Regions from separate parts of the Bacillus sp. EB V-12 genome, predicted to be linked through region 2. Evidence: riboswitches for the same ligand, from Rfam matches in the RefSeq annotation. Region 2 holds a riboswitch; each other region holds the start of a gene.
The links. A riboswitch is a leader RNA that binds a small molecule or an ion and turns the genes downstream of it on or off. The one in region 2 is predicted to bind thiamine pyrophosphate.
Positions count from the first base shown of each region.

Region 1: another riboswitch for thiamine pyrophosphate. It lies ahead of thiT (energy-coupled thiamine transporter ThiT); the one in region 2 lies ahead of thiM (hydroxyethylthiazole kinase).
Region 3: another riboswitch for thiamine pyrophosphate. It lies ahead of tenA (thiaminase II); the one in region 2 lies ahead of thiM (hydroxyethylthiazole kinase).

Region 1 is NZ_JBUXJL010000011.1:62,670-67,686, reverse strand. Features, by position in the region: gene ACZDYH_RS25170 (lipoprotein BA_5634 family protein) at 1-131, shown strand, start outside; gene ACZDYH_RS25165 (FeoB-associated Cys-rich membrane protein) at 168-338, opposite strand; gene feoB (ferrous iron transport protein B) at 355-2,343, opposite strand; gene ACZDYH_RS25155 (FeoA family protein) at 2,340-2,567, opposite strand; TPP riboswitch at 2,762-2,863, shown strand; gene thiT (energy-coupled thiamine transporter ThiT) at 2,950-3,618, shown strand; gene ACZDYH_RS25145 (sensor histidine kinase) at 3,826-5,017, opposite strand, start outside.
Region 2 is NZ_JBUXJL010000008.1:103,882-108,898, forward strand. Features, by position in the region: gene ACZDYH_RS22300 (YhgE/Pip domain-containing protein) at 1-341, shown strand, start outside; gene topB (DNA topoisomerase III) at 382-2,571, opposite strand; TPP riboswitch at 2,781-2,893, shown strand; gene thiM (hydroxyethylthiazole kinase) at 2,966-3,775, shown strand; gene thiE (thiamine phosphate synthase) at 3,791-4,450, shown strand; gene ACZDYH_RS22320 (anaerobic C4-dicarboxylate transporter family protein) at 4,567-5,017, opposite strand, start outside.
Region 3 is NZ_JBUXJL010000002.1:2,547-7,563, forward strand. Features, by position in the region: gene ACZDYH_RS06535 (hypothetical protein) at 199-537, opposite strand; gene ACZDYH_RS06540 (SH3 domain-containing protein) at 543-1,697, opposite strand; TPP riboswitch at 1,967-2,078, shown strand; TPP riboswitch at 2,139-2,242, shown strand; gene tenA (thiaminase II) at 2,328-3,023, shown strand; gene ACZDYH_RS06550 (ABC transporter ATP-binding protein) at 2,992-3,741, shown strand; gene ACZDYH_RS06555 (ABC transporter permease) at 3,741-4,493, shown strand; gene ACZDYH_RS06560 (ABC transporter substrate-binding protein) at 4,490-5,017, shown strand, end outside.

The DNA of each region.
Region 1 (5,017 bases), on a different contig from region 2:
ACGCAACTTACAGCAATGTAAAAGGTGATGAAAAATCTGTAGGTGTATTAAAATTTGATAAAGACCCAAGTAAAGAATTCCCTGGTTACAAAGGCGTAGAAGCTTCTCAACTTGTAAAAATTAAAAAGTAAAACAAAAAAGCTTTGCGAAATTCGCAAAGCTTTTTTCTATTTATTATGAGCAATTTGCTCCATATCCGGGCTACAAGTTTGCGACTGACATGACTTATTTAAAGAACATGCCGCGCATTTTCCTTTTTTACTTCTCTTTACAAAATTAACTAACGTATATGCTGCATAACCAAAAATGATAGCTCCAATTATAATATTGACCATCATCACAATACATCTCCTTCTAGAATCCGAGTAAGGATCCAACTTGGTATATAATGAGCGTTAATACATAAGCAACTACGAGTGGATAAACGACTGAGAAAATCGTCCACTTCGCTGATCCTGTTTCACGTTTAATAACAGCTACCGTCGCTAAACACGGAACATATAATAAAATAAAGAACATAAATGCATAAGCTGATAATGCTGTATAATGTGCTCCCATTACATTTCCAAGCACATCTTCTTTAACTGCATAAATAATTGCCATTGTAGAAACGACAACTTCCTTCGCTAAAAATCCTGTTAAAAGGGATGCTGCAGCTTGCCACGTTCCGAAGCCGAGTGGTGCAAATAATGGTGCGATAAATCCACCAATCATCGCTAAGTAGCTATCTCCCATATCAACGCCGAATCCTGATGGACCTGCATAGTTTAATAACCAAATAACAACCGAACCACCAAAGATGAATGTACCAGCTTTACGAACAAATCCCTTTCCTTTCTCCCACGTGCTTAGCCATAATGTTTTTGCTTGTGGCACACGGTAAGGCGGTAATTCAATTACGAAAATAGACTTTTCCGCTTTCAAAATTGTAAGAGACATAATTTTTGTAACTAATAACGCAAGAACAATCCCTGCAACATATAAAGAAAATACAACAGTCGCCTGACTATGCGGGAAAAATACGCCCGCAAATAATGCATATACAGGTAATCGTGCTGAACAAGACATAAATGGTGTTACTAAAATGGTAAGTAAACGTTCTTTTTCCTGTTCAATCGTTCTCGCAGCCATGATACCTGGAACGTTACATCCAAAACCGATAATCATCGGAATAAAAGCTTTTCCGTTTAAGCCGAAAAACTCCATAATTCTATCCATAACAACTGCAATTCGCGCCATATACCCTGAGTCTTCTAATAATGAAATAAAAAAGAATAGTGCAAAGATTTGTGGTACGAACACTAATACAGCACCAACACCGGCAATAATACCTTCTGTAACTAGTGCTTGAATAAAATCAGAAGCTCCAATACTTGTAAGTCCAGCCGTCACCCAATCCGTAAGCTGGCCACCAAAAAACTCATCTAACATATCCGATAAAGGTGTACCAATCCACGTAAACGTAACCTGAAAAATAAAAAACATAACTGCTAAAAAGATTGGAAGTCCTAAAATTTTATGTGTAATTAATCTATCAATTTTTTCTGAAAAAGGAATTTTTCCTTCTTTCTCATGCTTCATAACATTTGTTTTTAACTTTTCAATATACGCTTCACGAGTTTTGTAAATGTGCTCTTCTAACGTACAATCAAGTCTTCCTTCTAAGCGAGATCGAATGGCTATGAGTTCCTTATAAATTGGTAATGCTTTCATTTCTTTTTCTACTACTTCGTTATTGCTTAAAAATTGAAGTCCTAACCATCTCGGATGCTCGTAATTCGCTGTCTCTAAAAGAGCAATTACTTCTCCAATTCCTTCATCCATTTGTACACCATATGAAATAAGGAATGGCTTTTTCTCTTTTTTGTCATTTTCTTTAAGAGTCGTAAGCAGTTCTTCACAGCCTTTTCCACTTCTTGCAACAACAGGAACGACTGTTACACCTAATAGCTCTGATAATCGTTTTACATCAATGACAATTCCTCTTTGCTTCGCCACATCAACCATGTTTAAACCAATTGAGACTGGCTTACCAAATTCAAGTAACTGCAACGTTAAATGCATATTTCTTTCAAACTGCGAGGAATCTACGATATTTAACATATGATTAAATTCTTCTGTTAATAGAAAGTTTGTTACAACACCTTCATCACGTGAAACTGGATTTAAATCATAAACACCTGGTAAATCAATTAATGTTCCTTGTCTATCTTTTAATTTACCAACCTTTTTTTCTACTGTTACACCGCTCCAGTTTCCTACGTATTCATAAGAACCAGTAAGTGCATTAAATAATGATGTCTTCCCTGTATTCGGATTCCCTAGCAAAGCTACCTTATTCACGCTAATTCCACCTTTATCATTTTCGCGTCACAATGACGAATACTAATTAACTGTCCACGACACTCCAATGTACAAGGACCTTTGAACATCGCTTTCTGTTTCAAGCGAAGTTCGCTTCCTTCCGCAAGACCGAAAGCAGCTAGTCTACGCTTTAATAGCTGATCTAAAGACTGAATACTTTTTACTAACACTTTCTCTCCAATTTTAATATCTACTAAGCTCATAACCTTCCCCCTCAGAAGAGAATGATAATTATTTTCAAAAAAATTATACCACACCCAATTTCTCTTGTACTATACCCTTTTGCTTCATATTTATTAACATTTCGCTACAATTCTATTTCAATTATTGTCATACAGCATTTGTTTGCCATTCTCATCCATTTCGCTTACAATAAACAATAGCAAATAAAGAATCTCGTTATCACTGGGGGAGCCATGCCGCTGAGAGGGAACACTTCGTTCCGACCCTTCGAACCTGTTAGTTAATGCTAACGCAGGGATTGTGCAAACGTCCGAAATACATACCTCATTTTTATTTACGTATTTCGTATCCTCCTATGATATCTATTCTTTTTTGTACAACTTGGATTTAGGGGGAGACAACATGCGTAACACCAATTTACAAGCGATGATCGAATCTGCTATTCTTGCAGCCTTCGCCATGATTATCGATATTTTACCATTATCACTTAAACTTCCAACAGGCGGTTCTATCTCATTCGCTATGATTCCTATTTTTATTATTGCTTACCGCTGGGGCTTTAAATCAGCTTTCTTAGGCGGTTTAGTTTGGGGACTATTACAAATTGTCGTGGGAGATGCTTATATTTTAACACCTGTTCAAGCATTCATTGAGTACTTCATTGCCTTTGCTTTTATCGGATTTGCTGGCTTATTCTATCGTCCAATTCAAAAAGCACTTTTAACATCCAATGAAAATAGCTTAGAACAATCAAATTTAGGTAACCGTAAAGACAAACCTTCATCAAAACAAAATCAGGGTAAGAAAGTCCTTGCTTATATTATCCTTGCTACATTTATCGGTAGCTTTGCTCGCTATTTCTGCCACTTTATTGCCGGCATTATTTTCTGGGGACAATATGCGCCGAAAGGTCAATCAGCTGTGTTATATTCATTAATCGTAAATGGAAGTACAATGCTTGGTTCTTTTATTTTATGTACCGTTTTACTTATATTTTTATTTATCACTTCACCACGATTATTCAAAAGCATCAGTGCTTATCAAATGAATACACAAAAAAAGGGCGCTTAATGAGCGCTCTTTTTTCATATCGTAATATCAATTAAAAATACAATAAATGCGCAAAAGAAAATAAATACCATTATACTTAGCCAATTGCTATGCACGGTTCATCGACTCCTTACATAACCTCATATTCTAAACAAATTATACTGATTAAAAATAAAGATTAGGTAAAGATAATATGAAAATAAATTAAAAAAGCATAGATCATATTGTCTACGCTTTTTTCGGTAAATAGAAATAAAATAACACACCATCTTCTGTATTTCCTGCCCCATATTCAGTATCATGTAGTTCTAAAATATTCTTTGAAATGGCAAGCCCAAGTCCCGTCCCACCTTGTGAACGCTGACGAGCTGTATCCACTCGATAAAAACGATCCCAAATTTTATCTAATTGTTCTTCTTCAATGTGAGTACCTTTATTTTCAATGCACACTTTTATACGATCCTTCTCATCTATTGTAGAAATAATAATATCTTCTTTATTTGGTGTATAACGTATGGCATTCGTAATGAAATTCACGATGACTTGTTCAATCCGGCCTTGATTTGCAATCACTTCAAATGAACATATATTTTTATGAACACGAAGCTCTTTTTTCTCTATTTCCACAGATAGATGTTCACATATGTCTTCAATTACTGTATCAATATAAAACGAATCCTTTTTCATTTTATATGTACCAGATTCAAATTTAGCTAACTCAAGCATATCCAAAATTAACGTATCCATTTTGTCTACTTCTCTCTCCATTGCCTGAAAATAATACTCTTTTTTATGTTCAGCTACCCCGTCTTTTAAAATAGAAATACAGCTTTTCATAATACTTAGCGGTGTTTTTAATTCATGTGAAACACCAGAAATGAATTCTTTTCGCGTCTTTTCTAACTTTCTTTCCTTTTCAATATCTTCTTCTAACTGCCCAATATGCGAATGGAGTTTATTTGATAGAACATTAATATTTTTCGATAAATCTCCAATTTCATCTTTTGAAGTAATCGGTATTTTTTCTGTAAAATCTAATTGTGCTATTTTCTTCGTCGTATCATTTATTTTTAGTAATGGTTTTGCAATTTGTTTTGAATAATAAAACGAAGCTAAAAAAATAAGAACGACTACAAATGCAATGATATAGATGTAATAATCTTGCACCATTTGTACAGCTTCATCTACAGGCTGTAAAGAAGCCATCGCATAAATATATGTTACTGATCCATCTTTTTCTTTTATTGGTTTCATTAATAATTTATATTTTATATCATTCTTTTCATAGTCCATTGTCTTTGTTGAATACTCTATTTGATTACTCTCTTTTAGTAATACATCCGTTTGAAATTCTTTTATACTATCCAAAAACAAAGTATTTTTATAAATTGGATTTACGAGGCCTTTTACATCTGGAAAC
Region 2 (5,017 bases):
GTATCGTATACTCACTCGTTTCTATTTTCGGAAACGTTGGGAAATCGATGGCGATCATTTTACTTGTACTACAAGTAGCAGGATCGGGCGGAACATTCCCAATCCAAATGACACCAGCGTTCTTCCAAGCGATTTATCCGTTCTTACCATTCACATACGCAATTAGCGCAATTCGTGAAACAGTTGGCGGAATGCTTTGGGATATCGTAACACGAGATTTACTTGTGTTAAGTGCTTTCGTAGTAGTTATGATTGTTGCTGCGTTATTACTGAAAACACCAATTAACAAATCAAGTGAAAAATTTGTTGAGAATGCAAAAGGAAGTAAAATCATTCACTAAAATAAAAGGTTCCTACCGATAGAGGTAGGAACCTTTTTGTTTAATCAAATTTTAATTTTTTTAATGCTTCTGCGAATGGGTTATTTAATGGTTCTTCTTCTTTTTTCTGTTGTTTCATATATTTTTGAACGTCGCGTTTATCGGCTTTGTTTCCAGATTCTTTTTTACGTCGTTCTTGGAATGTTGATAATTTCTCACGATAGCCACATTTACATGCGAAAATTTGGCCTGCACCCTCACCACGTAATTCTAGTTTCTTCTTACATTGCGGACAGCGAGCGTTTGTTGTACGAGATACATTTTTACGATGACCACATTCACGATCTTGGCATACGAGCATTTTTCCCTTTTTGCCGTTTACTTCTAGCATTGGTTTACCGCAGTCTGGACAAGACTTCGTTGAAATGTTGTCATGTTTATATTTTTTATCACTCGATTTAATTTCAGAAACAATTTCTTTCGTATAGTTCTTCATTTCCGAAATGAATACTTCTTTCTTTAATTTTCCTTTTGCAATTGCTTCAAGTTTTTGTTCCCACTCACCAGTTAGTGTAGGTGATTTTAATTCTTCTGGTACTAAATCAAGTAATTGACGACCTTTTGATGTAATGTGAATATCTTTACCACGTTTTTCAATTAAGAAAGAATTGAAAAGTTTGTCGATAATATCTGCACGTGTCGCTACAGTACCTAATCCACCAGTCGATTTTAACGTATCAGCAAGTTGTTTATTTTGCGTATCCATATATTTTGTAGGATTCTCCATTGCTGAAAGTAAAGTTGCTTCATTAAAGCGTGCAGGTGCTTTCGTTTGACCTGATGTTTGCATAAGTAACTTTACAGTTAATGTATCGCCCTTTTCAATGTGAGGTAGAATCTGCTCTTTTACGTCATCAGTTACATCATCGTCTTCAAATCGATTTTCGTATACTTCCTTCCAACCAGCATGTAAAATCGTTTTTCCGCGTGCAATGAATGTTTCATTGCCGACCTTTGTGCGTAACGTTAGTTGTTCGTATTCGAATGCTGGGAATAAAACAGCTAAGAAACGTTTTACAACTAAATCATAAATTTTGCGTTCTTTATCTGTGAATGCTGAGAAGTTAACGTATCCTTCTGTTGGAATAATCGCATGATGATCGCTTACTTTACTATCATCAACAAATGATTTGTTAGGTTTGATAGGCTTTTGTAATACTTTATGTGCGAAGGGACGGTATTCTCCAACACCACATGCTTTTAGACGTTCTGGAAGTGTTCCAACGATATCAGATGAAATGTAGCGTGAATCTGTACGAGGGTACGTTAGTACTTTATGCTGTTCATACAATTTTTGCATAATATTTAATGTTTCTTTAGCAGAGTAACCGAACTTTTTATTTGCATCACGTTGCAATTCAGTTAAATCGTAAAGACCAGGAGAGAATGACTTCTTCTGTTTCTTATCAATTTCCACAACAGTAGCATTTTGTTTATCTAAACTTTTTACAATACCATCGATTTTTTCTTTATTAAAACTACGGCTATTGCCATTTGCATCTTGCCAAGTAAGTTTGAGCTTCTCCATTGTTTGAGCTTCGATGCCGTAGTAAGTTTGTGCTTTGAAGTTCTTTATTTCATCCTCACGACTAGCAATCATAGCAACAGTAGGGGTTTGTACACGGCCGCAATTTAACTGGGCATTAAAGCGAGTCGTTAAAGCACGAGTTGCATTAAGACCGATATACCAGTCAGCTTCTGAACGCGCAACTGCTGAAGCGTATAAATTGTCATAGGCTTTACCTGGTTTTAAATTTGCAAAACCATCTTTAATTGCTTTATCGGTTACAGAAGAAATCCATAAACGTTTGATTGGTTTATTTAGCTTAACTTTATCGATAATCCAGCGTGCGACTAATTCCCCTTCACGTCCAGCGTCTGTTGCTACAATAATTTCATTTACATCTTTTCTAAGTAGCTGACTTTTTACAGCATTAAATTGTTTACCAGTTTGTTTAATAACCGTTAATTTCAAACGCTCAGGTAGCATCGGTAAATCTTCTAAATTCCACTTTTTATATTTCACATCATAACTTTCTGGATCTGCTAATGTAACGAGATGACCTAAAGCCCAAGTTACAATATATTTACTACCTTCAAGATAGCCGTTTCCTTTTTTATCACACTTCAGTACACGAGCAATATCTCGTGCAACGGAAGGTTTTTCAGCGATTACAACGCTTTTTGACATATTAAAAACATCCTTTCAAATTTCCATAAGTTAAATATAGCATACATCTTCTTGAGATTCAGTTTCGCTCCATATTTCAGCTGTTTTTAATGGAGTTAACAAAATCCCAACTGATTAAAGTTTCACTTTATCAGTTGCCTCTATATCAAATAGAAAAGTAAAGAACTTGTTATTTTACTAGAATAAGAGTAGACTTTGAAGTAGATGAATAAGAAACACATGGGAGTTTGTGGATACAAACTGAGAGTATGGCTACTAGTCCGTCATTGACCATTTGAACCTGTTGGATAATGCCAGCGTAGGGAGAGTGTAAAAGCACATATTCAGGCACTTTGCGTACGCGCAAAGTGTCTTTTTGTGTATCTCCCATCATTATAGTTAGGAGATGAAAAGGATGAATATGAAAGAAATTAGTAAAGTAGTGGATTTGGTGAGAGAATCTAATCCGCTTGTTCATAATATTACAAATGTTGTTGTAACAAATTTTACTGCTAACGGTTTGTTGGCACTTGGGGCATCGCCTGTAATGGCGTATGCGAAAGAAGAAGTAGCAGAAATGGCTAGCATTGCTGGAGCGTTAGTATTAAATATGGGGACACTTCGTCCTGAAGAAGTAGAAGCGATGTTACTCGCGGGTAAATCAGCAAATGCGAACAATGTGCCAGTACTATTTGATCCAGTTGGTGCAGGAGCAACTTCGTATCGAACAGAAGTTGCGAGACATATTCCGGCTGAAATTGAGTTAGCAATTATCCGCGGAAATGCAGCTGAAATAGCAAATGTTATTAATGAGAAATGGGAAATTAAAGGGGTAGACGCTGGTACTGGAAATGGCAATGTTGTAAGTATTGCAAGGCAGGCAGCAGATGAACTAAATACAGTTGCGGTCATTACTGGAAAAGAAGATGTTGTTACAGATGGAGAGAGAACTATTGTTATTCGAAATGGTCACCCTATTTTAACGAAAGTTACGGGAACAGGTTGTTTACTAACTTCTGTAATAGGAGCATTTGTAGCAGTGGAAAAAGATTATGTAAAAGCGGCAGTAGCAGCATTAACGTTTTATGGTGTAGCTTCGGAACTGGCAGCTGCTAAGACCGTGGAAAAGGGACCTGGTAGTTTCCAAATTGAATTTTTAAATCAGTTAGCGAATACTACTTCTAGTGATATTGAGAAGTATGGAAAGATTGAGGAGTTAGAGTAAGAGGGAGTGAAAGAAATGGCACGCATTGAAATAGATAAAATGTCTAAGCTATTGCAAGTGTATTTTATTATGGGAAGTAATAACTGCACGAGGGATCCTTTAGCTGTATTGAAAGAAGCATTAGATGGTGGAGTGACACTTTTTCAGTTTCGCGAGAAGGGGGAAGGTTCTTTAATCGGAGGAGATAGAGTGCGCTTTGCAAAAGAATTGCAGACGCTTTGTAAGGAATATAGTGTTCCTTTCATTGTAAATGATGATGTAGAATTAGCCATTGAATTAGATGCAGATGGTGTTCATGTAGGGCAAGATGATGAAGGAATTACATCGGTTCGTGAAAAAATGGGAGATAAAATTATCGGTGTATCTGCTCATACAATTGAAGAAGCACGCTTTGCAATCGAAAACGGAGCAGATTATTTAGGCGTTGGACCTATTTTCCCAACGAGTACGAAAAAAGATACGAAAGCGGTTCAAGGAACGAAAGGATTAGCTTATTTTAGAGAACAAGGAATTACAGTGCCAATCGTTGGTATTGGTGGGATTACAATTGAAAATACAGCGGCAGTTATAGAAGCGGGTGCGGACGGTGTTTCAGTTATTTCAGCAATTAGTTTAGCTGAATCTACGTATGAAAGTACGAGAAAATTAGCTGAAGAAGTAAAGCGAAGTTTGTAGAAAAGGACATGTAGTATTTTAAGTGCTACATCGAGAAGTAGACTGCCCAAAAAATTTAAACAAAAGTTTGATTAAAAAAGCACAAACCTTTTTAAATAAAGGTTTGTGCTTTTTCTTTAAAACATAATTGAAATTAAGAGCATTCCAATTCCGATAGAAGTAAATGTTGCAATTAAGCCTGGAATCATAAAGCTATGATTTAATACGTATTTACCAATACCTGTTGTACCGGTACGGTCAAAGTTAATGGCAGCAACGATTGTTCCATAGTTCGGAATGAAGAAATATCCATTTACTGCAGGGAACATCGCAATCAGTAGCGCTGGTGGAATACCAAGGGATAGTCCAAGTGGCATTAAGGCACGTACTGTTGCTGCTTGGCTGTACAGTAAAATAGATAGAATGAATAGTGCGATGGCAAATAGCCAAGGCGCACTTGTTACTAAATGCTGAATAGATCCTTGAATCATATTTAAGTTTCCATTAAAGAAAGTATCTCCCATCCAAGCGATACCGAAAATTGCAACAACTGCTGTTGCTCCTGCTTTAAAGACGTTACCAGACACA
Region 3 (5,017 bases), on a different contig from region 2:
TCTCCAGTTTATGTGAGATCCTTTTTTGTTAGTAAAACAAGGAGAAAGTGATTAAGACAAGAAACAACATTCCATATAGGAGAAGTTGTGCAGTATAACTTCCTTGTATACCAAAAAAAGTATTGGCTTTCTTATACAAATGCAATATGTATTTTATTGGAGCATCTTTGAAAGATTGGTACACAGTGTCTCCTCTTTCTAAGCTTCTTGTTCTTGTTTTTGTTTTTGGTTATAAGGGACATTAATATATCTAGCTACAAATAATAAAACAGCCATAAAGAATACTGGAAATACAGTAGATAAATAAAAGCCATTACTAATTATATTTGTTATGAGAGCACTCAAAAGAAATATAGCGTTATAAATATGGGCAATTTTTTGTTTTAGTTGCACTTGAAATGATTCCATCATAATTTCTAATGCAACAAAAGCAATAATAATAGATAAAAATACAATGTTTGTATTGTAAATGATTAAACAACAGATTAAACCTAAAAAGGCTGCGTATTCAATTATAAGAGGTATATTGCGTGGCATACAATTTACCTAACTAAATATGGCAGTGGATTTACTGCATTTGTTTTTTCAAAATTCCATTCTCCATTATGTAATTCAAAATGAAGATGTTGCCCGTATGAATGACCTGTGTTTCCCATATGACCTATTAATTGTCCAGTTTGTACTTGATCACCAGCTTGTACAGTGCGATCCTTCATATGAGCATAAACAGTTGTATATAATTTCCCATTGATTTGATGCGCAATGAAAACAACATTGCCATAGCTAGCTGAATAATAAGATTTCACAACTTTACCTGCAGCAGCAGCTTGGATAGAGACGTTTCCTGGAGCGGCAATATCTATACCATAGTGCATTTGTTCCCAGCGTATATCAAAGGTTGAGCTAATTCTTCCTTGAGCGGGGAATTTGAAAGCAGCTGGAATTGATGAAGGCTGATCTGTTTTAGCTTGTGGTTGATTTTGTACTACATAGTGTTTTGCTACATATCCGTATCCTGTGCCAAAACGAATTTTATACCAAGTACCTACAGTTTCTACTACTTGTACTTGTGTACCGTTTTGTAATGAACCGAGTAGAGCGCTACTTGTACTAGCGGTGCTACGTACATTTAGATTAGGTGTTGCAACAGTATATTTTGTATTATTTTGAACGGTGATTCCTTTTACTAAGGGTTGTGAACCATTAGAGATGAATGCTTTTTGTACGTAACCTGTTTGGCCATTATGTGATATTTTATACCATTCGCCTTGATCTTCTTGAACGGTAATAAACTTACCATTTGGTAATACATCTAAAATGGAAGATTCTAAATTAGGTTCAGAGCGAACGTTTAATGCATTAGCATTAACGATGTATTGATCATTAGTTTGAAGTTTGTTTTTTAGTAAAATAGCATCTTTTTGTACATAACCTACTTTATTATGAACAGATACTTTATACCAACCATTAGTTGTTTCAAGGATGTTCACTTTTGTATTAAAGCGAATTGTATCAATTGATGTGCTTTTTACGTTATCTTCTGTATGTAATGCTACTTGATCGACTTTGACATACCCAGTTTTAATATTAGATAATTGTTCAGCGTTTGCTTTTTGTACATTTGTTTCACCCATAGAAGGAAGTAAAGAAGCAATCGCTACAGTAGTTGCTGTTAAAGCAGTAGCTTTCATATTCATGGAATAGAGACCTCCTCTAGTTGTATAGTTGTAATTTTATTATAGTATAAAGATATAATATAGTGGGGGTATTCACATAAATGTAATATGAAATCAATATAAAAATAAATTTTTTGAGGATAATGATTCCTTTTTATACAATTAATTGGGGTTTTATTTTCTAAAATAGAATGTATGTATTGTATAATTTTGATATTATGTTGATAATTAAGAAAATTAAAAAAGTTGATGATGTCTTATTAGGGTGTTATACTGACAGTGATAATTTTATAGTTTGCTAGGAGAGCTGGTGTTGCCAGCTGAGAGTAGGCCGTAAGCCTTTGATCCTTTTTATTACCTGATCTAGATTATGCTAGCGTAGGGAAGCAATTCGGACACTAACAATGAGTCCCCGTTTCTTTGCGTATAGAAACGGGGCTTTTTTATTTGAAAATTTCATATTGAAACCACTAGGGGTGCTTGACTTGCTGAGAGAGGAATAATCCTTAACCCTTACAACACCTGATCTAGGTAATACTAGCGAAGGGAAGTGGAACATCGAATAAATGTATAACTTTATTTGCTGTAACCACTTCTTATATATAGAAGTGGTTTTTTATTTAGATACATATATTGAAAGGGGATAGAGAAATGAAATTTTGCGATAGATTATTAGAAACTGTGCAACCGGTTTGGGAGATGAGTCATAATCATCCGTTTGTAGTGGGTATGGGAGATGGCACGTTAGAAAAAGATAAATTCCAGTATTATATTATTCAAGATTATTTATATCTGCTGGATTATGCAAAGTTATATGCGATTGGTGTTGTAAAAGCAACGAATCCACAAGTAATGGGAAAGTTCGCTGAACAAATTGATGGAATATTAAATGGCGAAATGACAATCCATAAACAATATGCAAAAAGACTTGGAATTTCTATAGAGGAGATAGAGTCTGCGAAACCATCTGCTAAAAATTTAGCTTATACAAATTACATGATGTCTGTATCTCAAAATGGCACACTTGCGGAATTAATAGCAGCGCTTCTTCCATGTATGTGGAGCTATTGGGAAATTGGAAAGCGTTTAAATGATATTCCTAGAGCAAGAGATCATGAGTTTTTTGGTGAGTGGATTCAAGGATATAGTTCGGAAGAATACGGTAATCTTTGTATTTGGTTAATAGATTTATTAAATGAAATGGCAGTTGGAAAGTCTGAGAAAGAACTAGAAAGATTAGAGGAGATTTTCTTAAATTCCAGTCGATTTGAATATTTATTCTGGGATATGTCCTATCGTAAGGAGATGTGGGGATTTGAGGAGCAAGAACATACTACAGTTTCATAATGTTTCTTTTCATTACGATGAGAAACCAATCACCCATGAATTAAATGCTTCTATACATGAGAAAGAGTTTGTCAGTATTATCGGACCGAGTGGATGTGGGAAAAGTACTTTATTTCGCCTTATTACAGGTCTAGAAAAGGTAAGTACTGGACAGATAGAACTGACAGAAACAAAGCACCATCCTGTAGGATATATGCCGCAAAAAGATATGCTTTTGCCGTGGAGAACAATTATTGAGAATGCTGCCCTGCCGCTAGAGTGCCAAGGTGTACAGAAGAAAGAAGCAGAAGTAAAGGCAAAGGAACTGTTACATAAATTTGGTTTGCAAGGGTATGAGAAAAAATATCCGAAAGATTTATCTGGTGGTATGAGACAACGTGTATCTTTTATTCGAACTTTATTAACAGGCGGGGAGATATTGCTGTTAGATGAACCATTTAGTGCATTGGATGCTTTAACGAAGACCTCTTTGCAAGAATGGTTGTTTGAACAATGGCAAGAGTGGGAAAAAACAATTTTATTCATTACTCATGATGTTGAAGAAGCGTTATTTCTTTCAAACCGAGTTTTAGTAGTGGAACAGCAGCCGATAACGACTTTGACTGAACGGACTGTACCGCTTGATCATAACAGAACACGAAAAGATTTATATAAACCGGAAGTATTAGCGCTGAAAGATGAGCTTCTTAGTATGTTACAAAGGCAGGTACTTGTGTGATGAACCGATTGAAAGAATTAGTTCCTGCTATTACACTTTCTAGTATTTTACTAGCTGTGTGGGAAATAGGAGCAAGAATTGTAGATGAGATGTACATTTTACCGTCACCTTCTGCGATTTTAATGAAGATATGGAAACTAAAAGACATATTATTTACAGTTCATTTACCTGCAACGTTATACGTCGTTTTAATAGGTGTTGTTATCTCTATCGTATTAGGTGTAGGGCTAGCGATGTTAATGAATGCGAGTACATGGATGGAGAGAGCATTTTATCCATTATTAGTTGCTTCACAAACGATTCCGATTACTGCGCTTGCTCCGCTATTTGTTTTATGGTTTGGATATACAATTTGGAGTAAGGTTGTTGTCACAGTTTTAATTACGTTTTTCCCAATTGCGGTCAATACGTATGATGGACTGCGTAGTACGAAAAAAGAATGGGAGGAGCTCTTAGTTACATATGGAGCAACAAAAAGAGATATTTTTCTTAAATTAAAGTTGCCGTCTGCTCTTCCTTATTTTTTCTCAGCTTTAAAAATTGCAGTTCCGCTTAGTGTTATCGGAGCAGCAATTGGAGAATGGCTCGGTGCACAAGCTGGGCTTGGATATTTCAGTAAGAGAATGATGACGCAGTTAGATGGAGCTGGCGTATTTGCACCTATTGTATTGTTATCATTATTAGCTATTTTCTTCGTCGTAATTATTTCCATATTAGAAAAGAAATTCATTAGTTGGAGGAAGCATTCATGAAATTTTTAAAGCGCATCTTTGTGTTTACATTATTAATTGCAATAATTGCAGGATGTTCGAGTAATTCAGCATCAGACAAAAGTAAAAAAGAGAAAGAAATAACAGTCATGTTAGATTGGTATCCAAATGCGGTACATAGCTTTATCTATGCAGCAATTGAAAAAGGATACTTTAAAGAAGAAGGTGTAAAGGTAAATATTAAATTCCCTTCTAATCCGACTGATCCATTAACGCTGGCAGCAGCAGGGAAGGTGACAGTGGGCTTGTATTATCAGCCAGATGTTGTTATGGCGAGAGCGAATGAGCAAATTCCAGTGAAATCAATTGGGGCTGTCGTACGTTCACCATTAAATCATGTTGTATCACTGAAATCAGCGGGCATTCAATCACCGAAAGATTTAGAAGGAAAAACAGTAGGATACTCTGGAACACCATTAAGTGAGATGTATTTAAAAACGATGGTAAAAGAAGCTGGTGGTAATCCTGATACAGTGAAAGTAGTAGATGTTGGCTTTGATTTAGTA